3 regions of the Paenarthrobacter sp. FR1 genome follow, and region 3 is predicted to be linked to each of the others. Evidence: riboswitches for the same ligand, from Rfam matches in the RefSeq annotation. Region 3 holds a riboswitch; each other region holds the start of a gene.
What was found. A riboswitch is a leader RNA that binds a small molecule or an ion and turns the genes downstream of it on or off. The one in region 3 is predicted to bind cyclic di-AMP.
Positions count from the first base shown of each region.

Region 1: another riboswitch for cyclic di-AMP. It lies ahead of ACR30Z_RS21055 (hypothetical protein); the one in region 3 lies ahead of ACR30Z_RS09695 (hypothetical protein).
Region 2: another riboswitch for cyclic di-AMP. It lies ahead of ACR30Z_RS04845 (C40 family peptidase); the one in region 3 lies ahead of ACR30Z_RS09695 (hypothetical protein).

Region 1 covers NZ_JBPFSF010000014.1:105,113-109,649, forward strand. The annotation lists gene ACR30Z_RS21045 (response regulator transcription factor) at 1-506, shown strand, start outside; gene ACR30Z_RS21050 (HAMP domain-containing sensor histidine kinase) at 510-2,006, shown strand; cyclic di-AMP (ydaO/yuaA leader) riboswitch at 2,139-2,299, shown strand; gene ACR30Z_RS21055 (hypothetical protein) at 2,307-3,149, shown strand; gene ACR30Z_RS21060 (dolichyl-phosphate beta-glucosyltransferase) at 3,322-4,284, shown strand; gene ACR30Z_RS21065 (pyridoxal phosphate-dependent decarboxylase family protein) at 4,304-4,537, opposite strand, start outside.
Region 2 covers NZ_JBPFSF010000002.1:27,948-32,484, forward strand. The annotation lists gene ACR30Z_RS04840 (M23 family metallopeptidase) at 1-764, shown strand, start outside; cyclic di-AMP (ydaO/yuaA leader) riboswitch at 910-1,071, shown strand; gene ACR30Z_RS04845 (C40 family peptidase) at 1,076-1,822, shown strand; gene ACR30Z_RS04850 (NlpC/P60 family protein) at 1,922-2,695, shown strand; gene ACR30Z_RS04855 (HNH endonuclease) at 3,093-3,593, shown strand; gene ACR30Z_RS04860 (NTP transferase domain-containing protein) at 3,636-4,526, shown strand; gene ACR30Z_RS04865 (molybdopterin molybdotransferase MoeA) at 4,523-4,537, shown strand, end outside.
Region 3 covers NZ_JBPFSF010000004.1:169,019-173,555, forward strand. The annotation lists gene ACR30Z_RS09690 (FAD-binding protein) at 105-797, shown strand; gene ACR30Z_RS09695 (hypothetical protein) at 976-1,755, opposite strand; cyclic di-AMP (ydaO/yuaA leader) riboswitch at 1,759-1,927, opposite strand; gene ACR30Z_RS09700 (copper resistance CopC family protein) at 2,102-2,734, opposite strand; gene ACR30Z_RS09705 (NCS2 family permease) at 2,849-4,291, shown strand; gene hutG (formimidoylglutamase) at 4,365-4,537, shown strand, end outside.

The DNA.
Region 1 (4,537 bases), on a different contig from region 3:
ACGGTGTGGAGGTCCTTAACCGCATCCGTGCTTTCGCCCCGGAAGTTCCCGCCCTGTTCCTCACTGCAAAAGACGCCGTCCAGGACCGCATTGTTGGCTTGGCGGCCGGGGGCGACGACTACGTCACCAAACCTTTCAGCATGGAGGAAGTTCTCCTGCGCCTGCACCGGCTGGTTCAGCGTTCCGGCGTGGCAGCCATGGACACCGCGGAGCTGGTGGTGGGAGACCTCACCCTCAACGTGGACACCCGCGAGGTGACGAGGGCCGGTGAGGACATCTCCTTGACTGCCACCCAGTTCGAACTCTTGCGCTACCTCATGGAAAACCCCAAACGGGTGGTCAGCAAGGCACAGATCCTGGACCGGGTGTGGGACTACGACTTCGGTGGGCAGGCCAACATCGTGGAGCTCTACATCTCCTACCTGCGCAAGAAGATCGAAGCGAACCATCCGCCCATGATCCACACCATTCGCGGTGCGGGATACGTCATCAAGCCTGCGGACTAAACGTTGAGCACACTTTCAGGAGTGGCCAGGAAGTCGCAGCGCAGTTGGCTCAACCCGTCCACCTGGCACCTTCGCACCCGATTGGTCCTGGTGGCCATGGCCCTGTTGGTAGCGATTTGCGCTGCCGTGGGGGTAGTCAGCTACGCCTCCATGGACATGGTGTTTAACAGGCAGCTCGACAGGCAGTTGGAGCAGGCGTCCAGCCGCGCGAATGACTTCGGCAGGCCGCCGTCGAACTTTCCTTCGTCACCGTCCGGAAGGCCTGACCCGTTGGAGGCCCGGGGCCAGGCCGCTGGAACCCTCAACGCGCGGATCGATGGAACCACCGTGAGGAGCTCGGGCTTGATCGACGCCCAAGGCAATCGCGTTTCACTCTCCGCAGACGACGAGCAGGTCCTGTTGTCGCTCCCCAAGGACAGCCGCCCTGTGGACCGTTCGCTGTCCAACGGCGACTACCGGCTGGTGGCCGTGGACACCTCCGGCGACGTGATCGTGACCGGCCTGCCGCTTGCGGACAAGCAAAGCGCCGAGGCCTCGCTCGTATGGACCATGGTGTGGGTTTCGTTGGGCGGCCTCGTGCTGATTGGCCTGGCAGGCACAGTGATCATTCGGCGGACCATGAGGCCGCTTGAGCAGCTCTCCGAAGTGGCCACGAAGGTTTCCCGGCTGCCTCTCGACGCCGGCGAAGTGGCACTTGCGGTGCGCGTACCGCCGTCGGCCTCCCATCCCGGAACGGAAGTGGGCAGCGTTGGCCACGCCCTGAATCAAATGCTGAATAACGTGGCCAGTGCGCTGGAAGCCCGTCAGGAAAGCGAAACCAAGGTCCGCCAGTTCGTGGCGGACGCCTCGCATGAGCTTCGTACACCGCTGACCGCTATCCGCGGCTACACAGAACTGCTGCGGATGACCGAAAACTTCACCGATGACGGCCGGAAATCCCTGGCACGGGTCCAAAGCCAATCCGAACGGATGACCACGCTGGTGGAGGACCTCCTCCTGCTCGCAAGGTTGGACGAGGGTCAACCAGTAAAGGTCTCGGACGTTGACCTGACGCAGCTGGTGATCGAGACAGTGAGTGATGAGAAAGTCATGGCCCCGGAGCACATCTGGCAGCTTCAGCTCCCGGACGAACCCATCACAGTGAGGGGTGACGCCACACAATTGCACCAGGTACTGGCCAACCTGCTGTCCAACGCCCGCAAACACACCGATGCCGGCACCACCGTGGTCACCGGAGTCATGCTCTCCGCCGATGGCAGCGCAGTGGTTACGGTAACCGACAACGGACCGGGCATTCCGGAGGATTTCCAGAGCCGGATCTTCTCCCGCTTTGCCCGCGCTGACGCCGCCAGGTCGGGATCGGAGGGCACCTCCGGGTTGGGCCTGTCCATCGTGGAATCCATTGTGGAAGCGCATGGTGGCAGCGTTGAAGTGACCTCCCGTCCAGGGCGTACGGAATTCGCCCTCCGCCTGCCCGCCGTCAGCAACGAGCGCGTGTAACGAATCCGGCAAGGCGACTCACCGGGATGGTGATCTCTGTTACCTAAATGTGACTTCTGGGGAAACCTCCTGTACCGTCGAAAGGGTGGGTCGCCCCAACTGACCCGCATCCGGGATGCGCCGAGCTCTGCCACTTCCCGGAGTCCGTTCTTCTTCGAGGCAGAGACGGGGGACCCAGAGTCTCCGGGCCCAGGCATTTATTGCCGGCCCTTGGGGTGAAGCCGCAGCGTGATGCGCGGCCGGATGACCTCATCCGAACCCGACAGCTAACTCCGCAGGCGCTGAGAGGTAATCACAAACATGTCTGAATTTAATGATCAGACGCGCCCTTCCGCGCGTCACCGCGACGAACACGACGCACCGCTGACCAAGTCGCAGGCAGTCCTTAAGAACGCAGCCCGCCAGGGCAAGTCCGGCCACCGCATGTCGGTTGTTGCCGGTGTTGTGGCCGCCGCACTGGGCGTTGCATCCCTCGGCACGGCCGCCAACGCAGCGTTGACCCTCCCCGAGGCGAGCCGCGTCGCAGAGACCCAGGCGAACGCCCGGATCAGCACCAACAAGTCTGCTGAAATCTCCGCCTCCATGAACGCTGCCGCCGAAAAGGGTGCAGCCGACCGGGCCGCTGCAGACAAGGTAGCCGCTGAAAAGGCGGCCGCAGAGAAGGCTGCCGCCGACCAGGCTGCCGCTGAAAAGGCCGCTGCGGAGAAGGCTGCCGCCGACCAGGCTGCCGCTGAAAAGGCCGCCGCTGACGCTGCTGCCAAGCAAGCTGCCGACGCCGCTGCTGCCGCTGCCGCCGCAGAGGCTGCAGCAGCCGCTGCCGCCCCCAAGGCCGTGGACGATCCCGCAGCCGCCAAGGCCTACGCTGCAAGCATCCTGGGCAACTACGGCTGGGGTCCGGGTGAAATGACTGCCCTGAACACGCTGTGGGAGAAGGAGTCCAACTGGAGGACCACTGCCACGAACGCCTCGAGCGGCGCATACGGCATCGTCCAGTCCCTGCCGGCTTCCAAGATGGCCACGGCCGGTGCCGACTGGCAGACCAACTACCAGACCCAGATCAAGTGGGGCCTGAACTACATCAAGGAACGCTACGGATCCCCGTCGGCTGCCCTGGGCTTCCACTTGGCGAACAACTGGTACTAAGCCAAGCTGTTTGATTGCCGCCCCGGCTTCCGCCGTTTGCCTCAGTTCTTACTGGAGCGGATGGCGGGAACCGGGGCGGCTTCTTTCGTTTTCACAGGTGCTCGCCGGGGCTCACAGTAGTGCCACAGCTTCCGCCTAAAGCCCTCATAATCGGTGGCCGCATTCTGGAAACATGACGCTCACAGATCCAGCCACCAGCGCTCTGCCACGGCGGACTCATTCCGCTCGCTTGCGTGGCGGGCCAGCGGCGCTCCAGCAACCACAGCGCCGTCCCGTTGACACCAATGTCATGGTTCCGGTCCTGGACGTCACCCTCCCCGTCTACAACGAAGAAGCCCGCCTGGAACACAGCCTTCGCCAACTGCACGGGCACCTGACGGACTCCTTTCCCCACACATTCCGAATCACCGTGGCGGACAATGCCAGCACCGACAGCACGCTGAGGATCGCCGAACGCCTGGCACGCGAACTCCCTGAACTGTTAGTGGTCCGTTTTCAGGAGCGGGGCCGTGGGAACGCCTTGCGCCGCGTGTGGCAGTCGTCGCCGTCGCCCGTGCTTGCCTACATGGAAGCGGATCTGTCCACTGACCTCTCGGCCTTGGCTCCCCTCGTGGCACCGCTGATCTCCGGCCACTCGGACCTCGCCATCGGCACACGGCTGGCACCGAGCGCCTGCGTCACCCGAAGCCCCCAGCGCGAGTTCATTTCGCGCAGCTACAACTCGTTGCTGCGGACGGTCATGGGGGCGCGCTTCTCCGACGCCCAGTGCGGTTTCAAGGCCATCCGAGCAGACGTGGCCCACCGCCTCCTTCCCTGCACCAGGGACGATGCCTGGTTCTTCGACACCGAACTGCTGGTGATCGCCGAACGTTGCGGTTTGCGCATCCATGAAGTTCCCGTCGACTGGACAGACGACCCCGACTCAAGTGTCGACGTCGTACGAACCGCACTGGCCGACCTGCGCGGCATGGCGCGATTGAAGCGCAACCTGCGCCGCAGTCCCATCAATGAGCTTCGCGCGGAGATGGGCCGGGTTCCTCGCACCGCACGGACTGGCGGCTTCAGTGCGTGGCCGCTTAGCATCTGCACGGTGGTGGCCGCGTATGCGGGGCTGTTCCTGCTGGTGAACCGCTGATTCCGCCAGGAAGCTGAGGCTACGCTTCAGGTTCCGCCTCAAACGCATGCCGCACGGCCGCGATGGAGGCTGCCACGTCCCCGGCGTCAGTGGACCAATTGCTCACTGAGATCCGCAGGATCTCCCGGCCACGCCACGACGATCCGGACATCCACACGGCACCCTCGGCCATCAACCTCTGGGTGACCCTGTGCGTTCGGTCGTCGCTGCCGAAGCTGACGGAGACCTGAGTGAAGACGACGTCGTTAAGGAC
Region 2 (4,537 bases), on a different contig from region 3:
GCGCCACTATGGACATCCGGCCCCGCGACACTGAGCGTCAGGTCCGCCGCCGTAAGAGCCCGTTGCGCCAGGTAGCCGATTTTGCCGCAGCCAGTGGCGTCGGGCAGAAAGCCGGTGTAGCGCTTGCCGCCACCGGACTTGCCCTGACTGTCGGTCTGCCGGCCACCAGCCCGGTCATGGCCACCTCGGAGTCCGGCCAGACTGAGGCCGCCCTCGCCGTCACCGGCGGGAGCCAGCCCGAGGTTTCCGCAGCCGCATCCGCCAAAATCGACTTCAGCCGCGCCGCCGTTGCCACTGCCGCGGATCCCGACGGAAAGCTGAAGCAGCTCCTCAGCGCCCAGTCCGCCGGAAGCATCCAGCGCGCCTCGTCCGTTGGCACCATGGCCAGCCCCTTGGATACGCTCACCACGGCGTCACCCTTTGGTTACCGCATCAGCCCCCTCACGGGCGGTTCCGGTGACTTCCACCGCGGCCAGGACTTCGTAGCCCAGTGCGGCACAGCCGTCCATGCTGCGGCCACCGGCAAGGTCACTTTCGCAGGTTGGCACGAGTACGGCGGAGGCAACCGCGTGGTAGTGGACCACGGCAACGGCCTTGAGACCACGTACAACCACCTGTCGTCCTTCACTGTCAAGGTGGGCCAGACGGTCAACCGTGGCGACACCGTAGCCCTGAGCGGCACCACAGGCGCTTCCACCGGATGCCACCTCCACTTCGAGGTTCAGGTCAACGGCGAAGTTGTCGACCCCATGGGCTGGCTCTGAGCTAGTTGATGGTTGTCTCTCGCATTCGTGACACGCCCCGTGACCTGAATGTGACATTCGCGTTCAACTGTTGTACCGTACAAAGCGCATCGGCTTTTTAGGGGGCCGGTGCACTTGAGTGGATTGCCTAGCTCTGCCACCACTCGAGGTCCGTTCGCATAAATCGTCTGGCAGGGGCGGGGGAACCACTTCTGGTCTTCGAGAGAAGGCCTTGGGGTTAAGTCGCAAAAGCTTCCTTGAAGCGGCGCGGCCGGATGACTCCCATCCGAATCCGACAGCTCACCTCGCAGGCATTGGGAGAGGCTACCTTCGTGTCATCACGCACTACCCCTGCGCGCCACCGCGCCGAATCGGTTCGAACGAACCCTTTGAACAACCTTTCCAAGGCTGTTTCATCCAACGCCGGAACTGTTGGTCGCCAGGCCGCCGTATGGGCAGCAGCCTCGGGCCTCGTCCTTAGCGTCGGCCTGCCGGCACAGGCAGCGGACACCGACGTCACCAAGTCGGAAGCCTCCAGCACCCAGCAGCTGGTCGCCACGGCAGTCGTCACCGCAGAGCCCACCGCCACCGTTTCCTTTGAGAGCCCCGTTGTGGTCACCAAGGAAGCCCCCAAGGTAGTCCAGCGTGCTTCGCAGACCACCCAGCGCACGGCGGCAAACAGCACACAGGAAACCGCGGGTGCCGTCACCGCGAAGTCCTCCGAAGCCAAGGACGCTGCTTCCAGCGCCGCCGCTTCCGGTCTCGCCGCTATTGCCTACACCGGCATTGGCCACCCCTATGTTTGGGGCGGCACCACTCCCAACGGCTGGGATTGCTCAGGCTTCACCCAGTGGGTTTACGCGCAGGCCGGCATCAGCATCCCCCGCGTCAACGCCTGGACGGCCATGAAGCCCACCAGCACCCCTGCTCCCGGCGACCTCGTCATGCAGAACGGCGGAGCCCACGTGGGCATCTACGTCGGCAACGGCATGATGATCAGCGCCTTGAACCCGGGCCAGGGCACGCTGCTGCACTCAGCGGCTTCCACAGGTACGTCCTCCTTCTTCACCCTCCGCTAGAAATCATCCGGTTCGGGGTAAGCCAGCATGCCCCCAAGTGCTGGCCTGCCCACTACCCGCGTGTACCCCAACTGCCCGCGGATACGAAAAGAGAAAATCATGACCAGTGCAAACAAGGTTGCACGGCATCGCGCTGAGGCCCCCAAGACCAGCTCGCTTGCCGTTATCGCCAAGGCCGTCAGCGACAACGCCGGTGGCGTTGGCCGCCAGGCAGCAGTTATTGCCGCAGCATCAGGCCTGGTCCTGACCAGCGGTGTGGCAGCCAACGCTGCCGACACCAATGTCGATCGCGAATCCACGTCGACGTCCACCCTTGACGTCCAGTCAGTGGTCCAGGCCACCATCGCTGCGGATTCCACGGTCGCCATCTCCTACGAGCGCCCCGTGGTCACCACGGTGGAAGCTCCGGCTCCGGTCGAGAAGAAGGCGCCCGCCAAGGCGGAGACCAAGAAGGCTGCGGAAAGCACGGCTACAGCCGGTAACGCTACCCTCGCGGTCAACACCGCAGCCCCGGCCGCCAAGGCTCCTGCAGCCTCGAGCGGGCTCGGTGCGGCTATTGCCGCCGCTGCCTACGCACAGCTCGGCGTGACCCAGGACTGCACCATGCTGGTGACCAACTCCCTGGCAGCCGTCGGCATCAACTTCCACGACTGGCCGGCCGGTTACCTCTCCCTGGGCCGCACCGTCAGTGCAGCAGAAGCCCAGCCGGGCGACCTCGCCTACTACGCCAATGGCGGCTTGGCCGGACAGGCCCACATCGCTGTATACGTCGGTAACGGCATGGCAGTCCACGGTGGATGGAACGGATCCACTACGGCACTGTTCAGCGCCAACGTTGGCTCCGGACCGGTTTTCATCCGCGTCAACGGCTGATCCAAGCACCTCCAAGAACACCCCGCAGGCTGAGGCCGGCGGGGTGTTCTGCTTTTAAGAGCAGCCCGATCCAGCGACCAGCATTGATGCGTCGGGCGGCCCGTACCGTCCGCACCAACTCTCAGCCTGCGGGTCACCCGACACGCCGTCATCCTTGGTGTGTCCTCTTCGGTCGCCGGTCAAAGTGGGTGGTGGAGGCCCGCCTTCGCAGCCCGGCGATGCCGCACATCCCTTAACCACGCATGAATTTTTGCCGACACCGCACGCGAAACGACAGAAAAATTCGTTGATACGGCATATAAGTGCTTACCCTTATGGTGTCGATCCACAGCCCGTACAAGCAGAGGGCAGCCGGCCCTCGTGCCCCTGACGGGTGCGGCCGTGAAGAGGTACGTGCATGCGCACACTCGTTCTGAATGCTGGATATGAACCGCTGGCGGTAATAACATTCCGCCGGGCGCTGGTCCTTGTGCTGACTGGGAAAGCAAGCGTAGTGGCCGAAGGCGACGAGCCTGTCGTCGGGCCACAGGAGATTCTTGGACGCCCCTCCGTGATCCTCCTTAACCGCTACATCCGCCCCAGGTACAACAGGATTACCGCCGTGAGTCGCCGCGGGGTCCTTCGCCGCGACGGTCACCGCTGCGCCTATTGCGGGAAAACAGCCCACACCATAGACCACGTCCACCCCAAATCCAGGGGCGGCGCGGATTCCTGGGAAAACCTGGTTGCGGCGTGCTTGAAATGCAACAACGCCAAGAGCGACCATACGTTGGCTGAAATGGGATGGAAGCTCCGTTTCAAGCCAGGCGTGCCCCAGGGAACCATGTGGCAGATCAAAGAACTCGAGAAACCTGCGCCGGACTGGGACCCGTTCCTGTTGCCGGAATCCGCTGCCTGATCGATTTCTGCTGAACTCCGCCCGCCCGGGTACTCTGGGCGGATGGAATTCAACGCCGTGATTCTGGCGGGTGGCAAGGCCACCCGCCTCGGGGGCGTGCCCAAGCCGGCGCTGAAGTACGACGGCGCCACTCTCCTTACGCATGCGCTGCAGGCGGCCCGGGGTGCTTCTGCCGTGGTGGTCGTAGGACCGGAGGCGGAGGCGTTGCCGGGAGAGATCCTGCGGGCACGCGAGGAGCCCGTGTTCGCAGGCCCTGCAGCTGCAATCGCCGCCGGCCTGGCCGCGCTGAAGACGAGCGCTTCGAGCCAGGCATGGACGCTGGTGCTGGCATGCGACATGCCACACGCTTCCCGTGGTGTCGAGCTCCTTTGGGCTGCGCTGGCGTCACATCCCGGCGTTGAAGGGGCCATGGCGGTCTCCACTGATGGCCGGAAGCAGCCTCTCCTGGGGGCCTACAGGACCGCCGCCCTGGAACGGGAAGTGGCGGCAGCTTCCGAGGGAGACGGGTTAACGAACTCTTCAGTGTTCCGACTGCTTGCTAGGCTGAACCTGCTGGACGTTGACGTCCCCGCGGGGTCCACTGATGACGTGGATACGTGGGAGGACGCTGCGGCCTTGGGCATTGACTACGAGTTGGAGGCGGACGTGAAGAGCCAGGAAGAGACGCTCGAGGAATGGTGCCGCACACTGCTGCAGGCGTTTGAGCTTGAGGGCGTTGACGTGGACGTCAACGAGGTCCTCGCGGTTGCAGGAGTCGCCGCGCATTCAGTGGTGCGCCCCGCAGCACCCCTGACTACGTTCATCGCCGGGTACGCCGCCGGCATGGCCCGGGGCATCGGCCAGGCCAGCGACGACGCGTCCATGAAGGCTGCCTTGGAGTTGGCCCGTAAAGTTGCCAAGGAATACGCGGAGCCAGGGACTGACACCGAATGACAGGGGCCCCC
Region 3 (4,537 bases):
GTGTTTCGCGACACACTCCGGCCATTTATTTGCGGCCGCTTGGGGAACTCGGACGCGATCCCACGCGCTGCCTCAGGGCACACACGTCAAGGAGGAACCAAGCAGTGTCACCCACGCCTGATTCCGCCACGGAACGCACCACCACCGTGGTCATCGGAGCCGGCCTGTCCGGCCTGGCAGTTGCCAGTGAGCTCAGCCGCTATGGCGTGGGCTCGATCGTTGTGGACGGCTTCGGCGCCATATCAGCCGCAGGCCCTTCAGTCCACACCGGAATGCTTCAACGATGCGACGTCGCCGATCCCGCAGCAATGAAAGAACGCACTGAGATCCTCCGTCACCTGCGGAACTATGCCGCAAGCCATCATCTGGACGTCCGCAACACCACCCGTGCCGTCCGCCTTGATTTCCTGGGCTCTGATCCCTCTCAGCAGCTGGGATTCGGAATGGCCGCGAGCATGACCACAGCCGGGCTCCGGACCGGCCTCCATGTGTCCGGCCCACTCGAATCCATGCCGCGCCAGTGGGCTGTCCACACAGCCAACGGCGTTCTCCTGGCCGACCACATCGTGGTGACCCGCTGTGCCCAGAGCCAGCTGCGCCGAATGCTGGCAGAACTGGGAATCTCCATCGGCCAGAACCTCGTAGCCGCCATGCGTGCCGTCGGAATGCACCTTGTGGGCGTTGGGGAACTCATCACGCCCACCCCCAAGGAAGTGCTTCGACAGGCCAAGGCCGTGGGCCAGGCGATCTCAGCCAAGGTGGCCCTGCCGGCAGGACCCGGCATCGCCACCGTTTAGGAAGTCCACGTCCCGGGAACCTCACGCCGCAAACCCCGGCACGCCACCCAACAAAGACGCGCCGAACCGCCGTCGTGCCCTAAGGCTGGAACTTTAACGCACAGAACTTAACGCCAAAGGCCGGTACCTACGAAGAAAAGAATCTTCGAAGGCACCGGCCTTTGTTGGTGCGTGAGGCTTATGCGCCTGCGCGTACGTAGGTCAGGGGACCCGTTGCGGTCAACCAGCTGATCGGGTGGATGCCCGTCTGGTTGCCGTTGATGCCACCACTGATGGCCTGGCCGTTGCCGATGAAGATTGCAACGTGGCCGGACTGGACGATCATGTCACCGGGCTGGGGGTCGCTGACAACCTTGCCGTAGTTCATGAACTGCATGGGGCCGAGGTCACCAACGGGGATGCCTGCGGAGCCGAGGGCCTTTTCCACCATGGCGGTGCAGTCCTGCATGATGCCGATCTGGGCGTAAGCCGAGGCAACCATGGCTGCGTTGACGCCACCGACGGCGGGAGCAGCTGCAGGAGCAGCGGCGGCCGGTGCGGCGGGAGCAGCAGCGGCAGCCTTGGCAGGGGCTGCTGCAGCGGCGGTGGTTACTGCTGCCTTCTTGGCAACGGGAGCCGGAGCAACCGGAGCCGGCTTTTCGATGACCGGTGCTGCAACCGAAGCAACAGCAGGGCGCTCGAAGTTGACGGTAGCCGTCGACAAGGCGGTAACAACCTGGGTGGGAGCCTCGGATGCGGTCTCGGCGACCGTGGCGGGGCTGGAATCCCGCTGTACCGGAGCCTCGGCTGCGTGGGCAGCAATGGAGCCGGTCAGAACGAGACCCGAAGCTGCTGCGATAACAGCTGCCTGGCGACCAGCGCCGGAAGCGTTGCTGGCAACAGCCTTGGAGATGGAGATGAACGGATTAGGACGTACGCTGTCCGCCTTACGACGGCCGCGAAGAATGCGTGAAGACATGAAAGAGCCTCTCCCGATGCCTGCGAGGTTAGCTGTCGGATTCGGATGGGAGTCACCCGGTCACTATCCCCCGCTGTTCAGCGGAAGCATCGTGACTTCACCCCAAGGCACGCTCGAAAGCGACCTAAAATGGGTTCCCCGTCTCTGCCGTAAGGTTTGTCTGCGAACGGATTCCGGACTGCGGCAGAGCTAGGCAATCAGGCCGGAAGTGCCCGCTACGTGGAACAGGCACAGGTACCACCGTACGCGAAGATCACCCGGAAGTCACATTTAAGTAACGAGAACTACCCTTTTGGCGTGTCGTGGTGACCGTTTCGAGATCTTCGCAGGTACGTAGAAAACCCCGTTATTCCGCGGGAGTTTGGCCGTCCGAGTCGTTTGAGGCCGCCAGTTTCTTCCGCGCGGTAACGGCCAGGTAAATAACGAGTCCGATAGCCACCACCGCCAGTCCTACGATGCTCCAGGGGAAGGGCTGCGATGCGTCCGCCGCCGGCTCGCTGGTACCCGTTCCCGGCGCCGCCGTTCCCGCCGAAGGTACCGAAGCTGAAGGAGCCGAAGCTGACGGTGAGGCAACCGCAGTGCCGCCTGTCGTCGTCGTGCTCCCTGCGGTGGCCGTGAAGGTAAACGTGCCCTCAATAGGGTGGGAATCGGAGCTGACCACGCGCCAAACCACTGTGTATTCGCCTGCCGGCGCGCCGTCGCGCAGCTTCTGAACTGCCTGGTTATCGATGATTTCGACGGGTCCATCCGCCCAGTTTTCGCCGCCCGCGGTGACAGTGACGCCCGAACCGATCGCCAACGGGCGGTTGTTGAAAGTAATGGAGACCGACGCCGGAACTTCCGCCACGTTGGCACCGTTCGCCGGCGCCGTGGACTCGGCGACATCATGCGCGGACGCTGGAGCCGCAGAAAACAGCAGGGCGGACGCGAAGGCAAGAGCAGCGACGACGGCGGCCAGAAGCGGGCGGATGGTGCGCATGGGGCGGTTTCTCCTAGTGTTGGCTTCCTTACAGACTAGGCGAATGGTCCGGTGCGCCCATATCCGACCGCATAGGATTTGAGAGCACACTCCCCTCGATCCCCGGAGTCCTTCATGCTTAAACAAGGTTCTGCAGTCGACCGCTACTTCAAGATCTCCGAGCGCGGCTCCACCTATTCGCGGGAAATCCGTGGCGGTTTCGCAACCTTCTTCGCCATGAGCTACATCGTGGTGTTGAACCCACTGATCCTCTCCGGAGCCGACTCGAGTGGAGCATCGCTCGGCTTCACCGCTGTCGCCGCCACCACTGCGTTCGTGGCGGGCATCCTGACCATCCTCATGGGCGCGTGGGCCAAGCACCCGTTCGCCGTGGCAACGGGCCTGGGCGTCAACGCGTTCGTGGCCGTCACCGTTGCCTCGCACCCGGGGCTGACGTGGCCAGACATGATGGGGCTCGTGGTCCTCTCCGGCGTCACGATGCTCATCCTGGTCCTCACGGGCTTCCGTACCGCCGTCTTCAAGGCAGTACCGGAGGCCCTCAAGACCGCGATCGTGGTGGGCATCGGCCTGTTCATCGCCCTGATCGGCCTGGTCAATGCCGGATTCGTCCGCCGCATCCCGGACGCCGCAGGCACCACAGTTCCGCTGGGACTTGGCGTGGACGGCAAGCTGATGGGCTGGCCCACCCTGGTGTTCGCGGTGGGCCTGATCCTGACCATCGCCTTGGTGGTCCGCAAGGTCCGTGGCGCCATCCTGATCGGCATCGTGGTCTCCACCGCCCTGGCTGCGATCCTCGAATTCACGCTCCACATCGGCCCCAGCTTTGATGGCAAGAACGTCAACCCCCGCGGCTGGTCGCTCGTGGCCCCCACGCTTTCCGAGTGGGGCGCCCCTGACCTGTCCCTGATCGGCAAGGCCAACCCCTTCGGCGCGTTCGAACACCTCGGCTTTATCGCTGCCGCCTTGCTGGCCTTCGTGATCCTCCTCAGCATCTTCTTCGACGCCATGGGCACCATGGTGGGCCTGGCCAACGAGGCCGGAACCGTGGACAAGGACGGCAACATCCCCAACGTGGACCGGGTCCTCCAGGTGGATGCCCTCGGTGCAATCGTGGGTGGCGGCGCTTCGGTTTCCTCCAACCAGATCTTCGTTGAATCCGGCGCGGGGATCGGCGAAGGCGCGCGTACCGGTCTGGCCTCGATCGTGACCGGCGTGCTCTTCCTCATTGCCATGTTCTTCACACCGCTGATCAACCTGGTGCCGTTCGAAGCCGTGGCCCCCGCGCTGGTGGTCGTGGGCTTCATGATGGTTTCCCAGGTGGGGAAGATCGACTGGCAGGACTGGGGAGTCGGGATTCCCGCGTTCCTGACCATCGCCTTGATGCCGTTCACGTACTCCATCGCCAACGGCCTGGGTGCCGGGTTCATCTCGTTCGTGCTGATCCGCACCTTCCAGGGCCGCGCCCGCGAAGTCCACCCCTTGATGTGGGCTGTGGCCGCTGCGTTCCTGCTCTTCTTCGGCATCGGAACCGTTGAGGAACTCCTGGGCGTCAAGTAGGCATTCCGGTATTTCAGACACCCCGGACCCGGAACTGCTGGTATTGGCAGTCCGGGTCCGGTCTGCTTAAAGCATGGAAACACGCGCCGTAACTGTAGACGTCAGCCCTACCCCGTGGACCGGCCGCTTTGACGGCGACGGCGCCGAGCACCGCCGTTGGTGGCAGGCCATCACCCCGCACACGGCCGAAGCAGCCGCGGTTGCCTCGCGTCCCGCCGTCATACTTGGTTTTTGCAGCGATGCCGG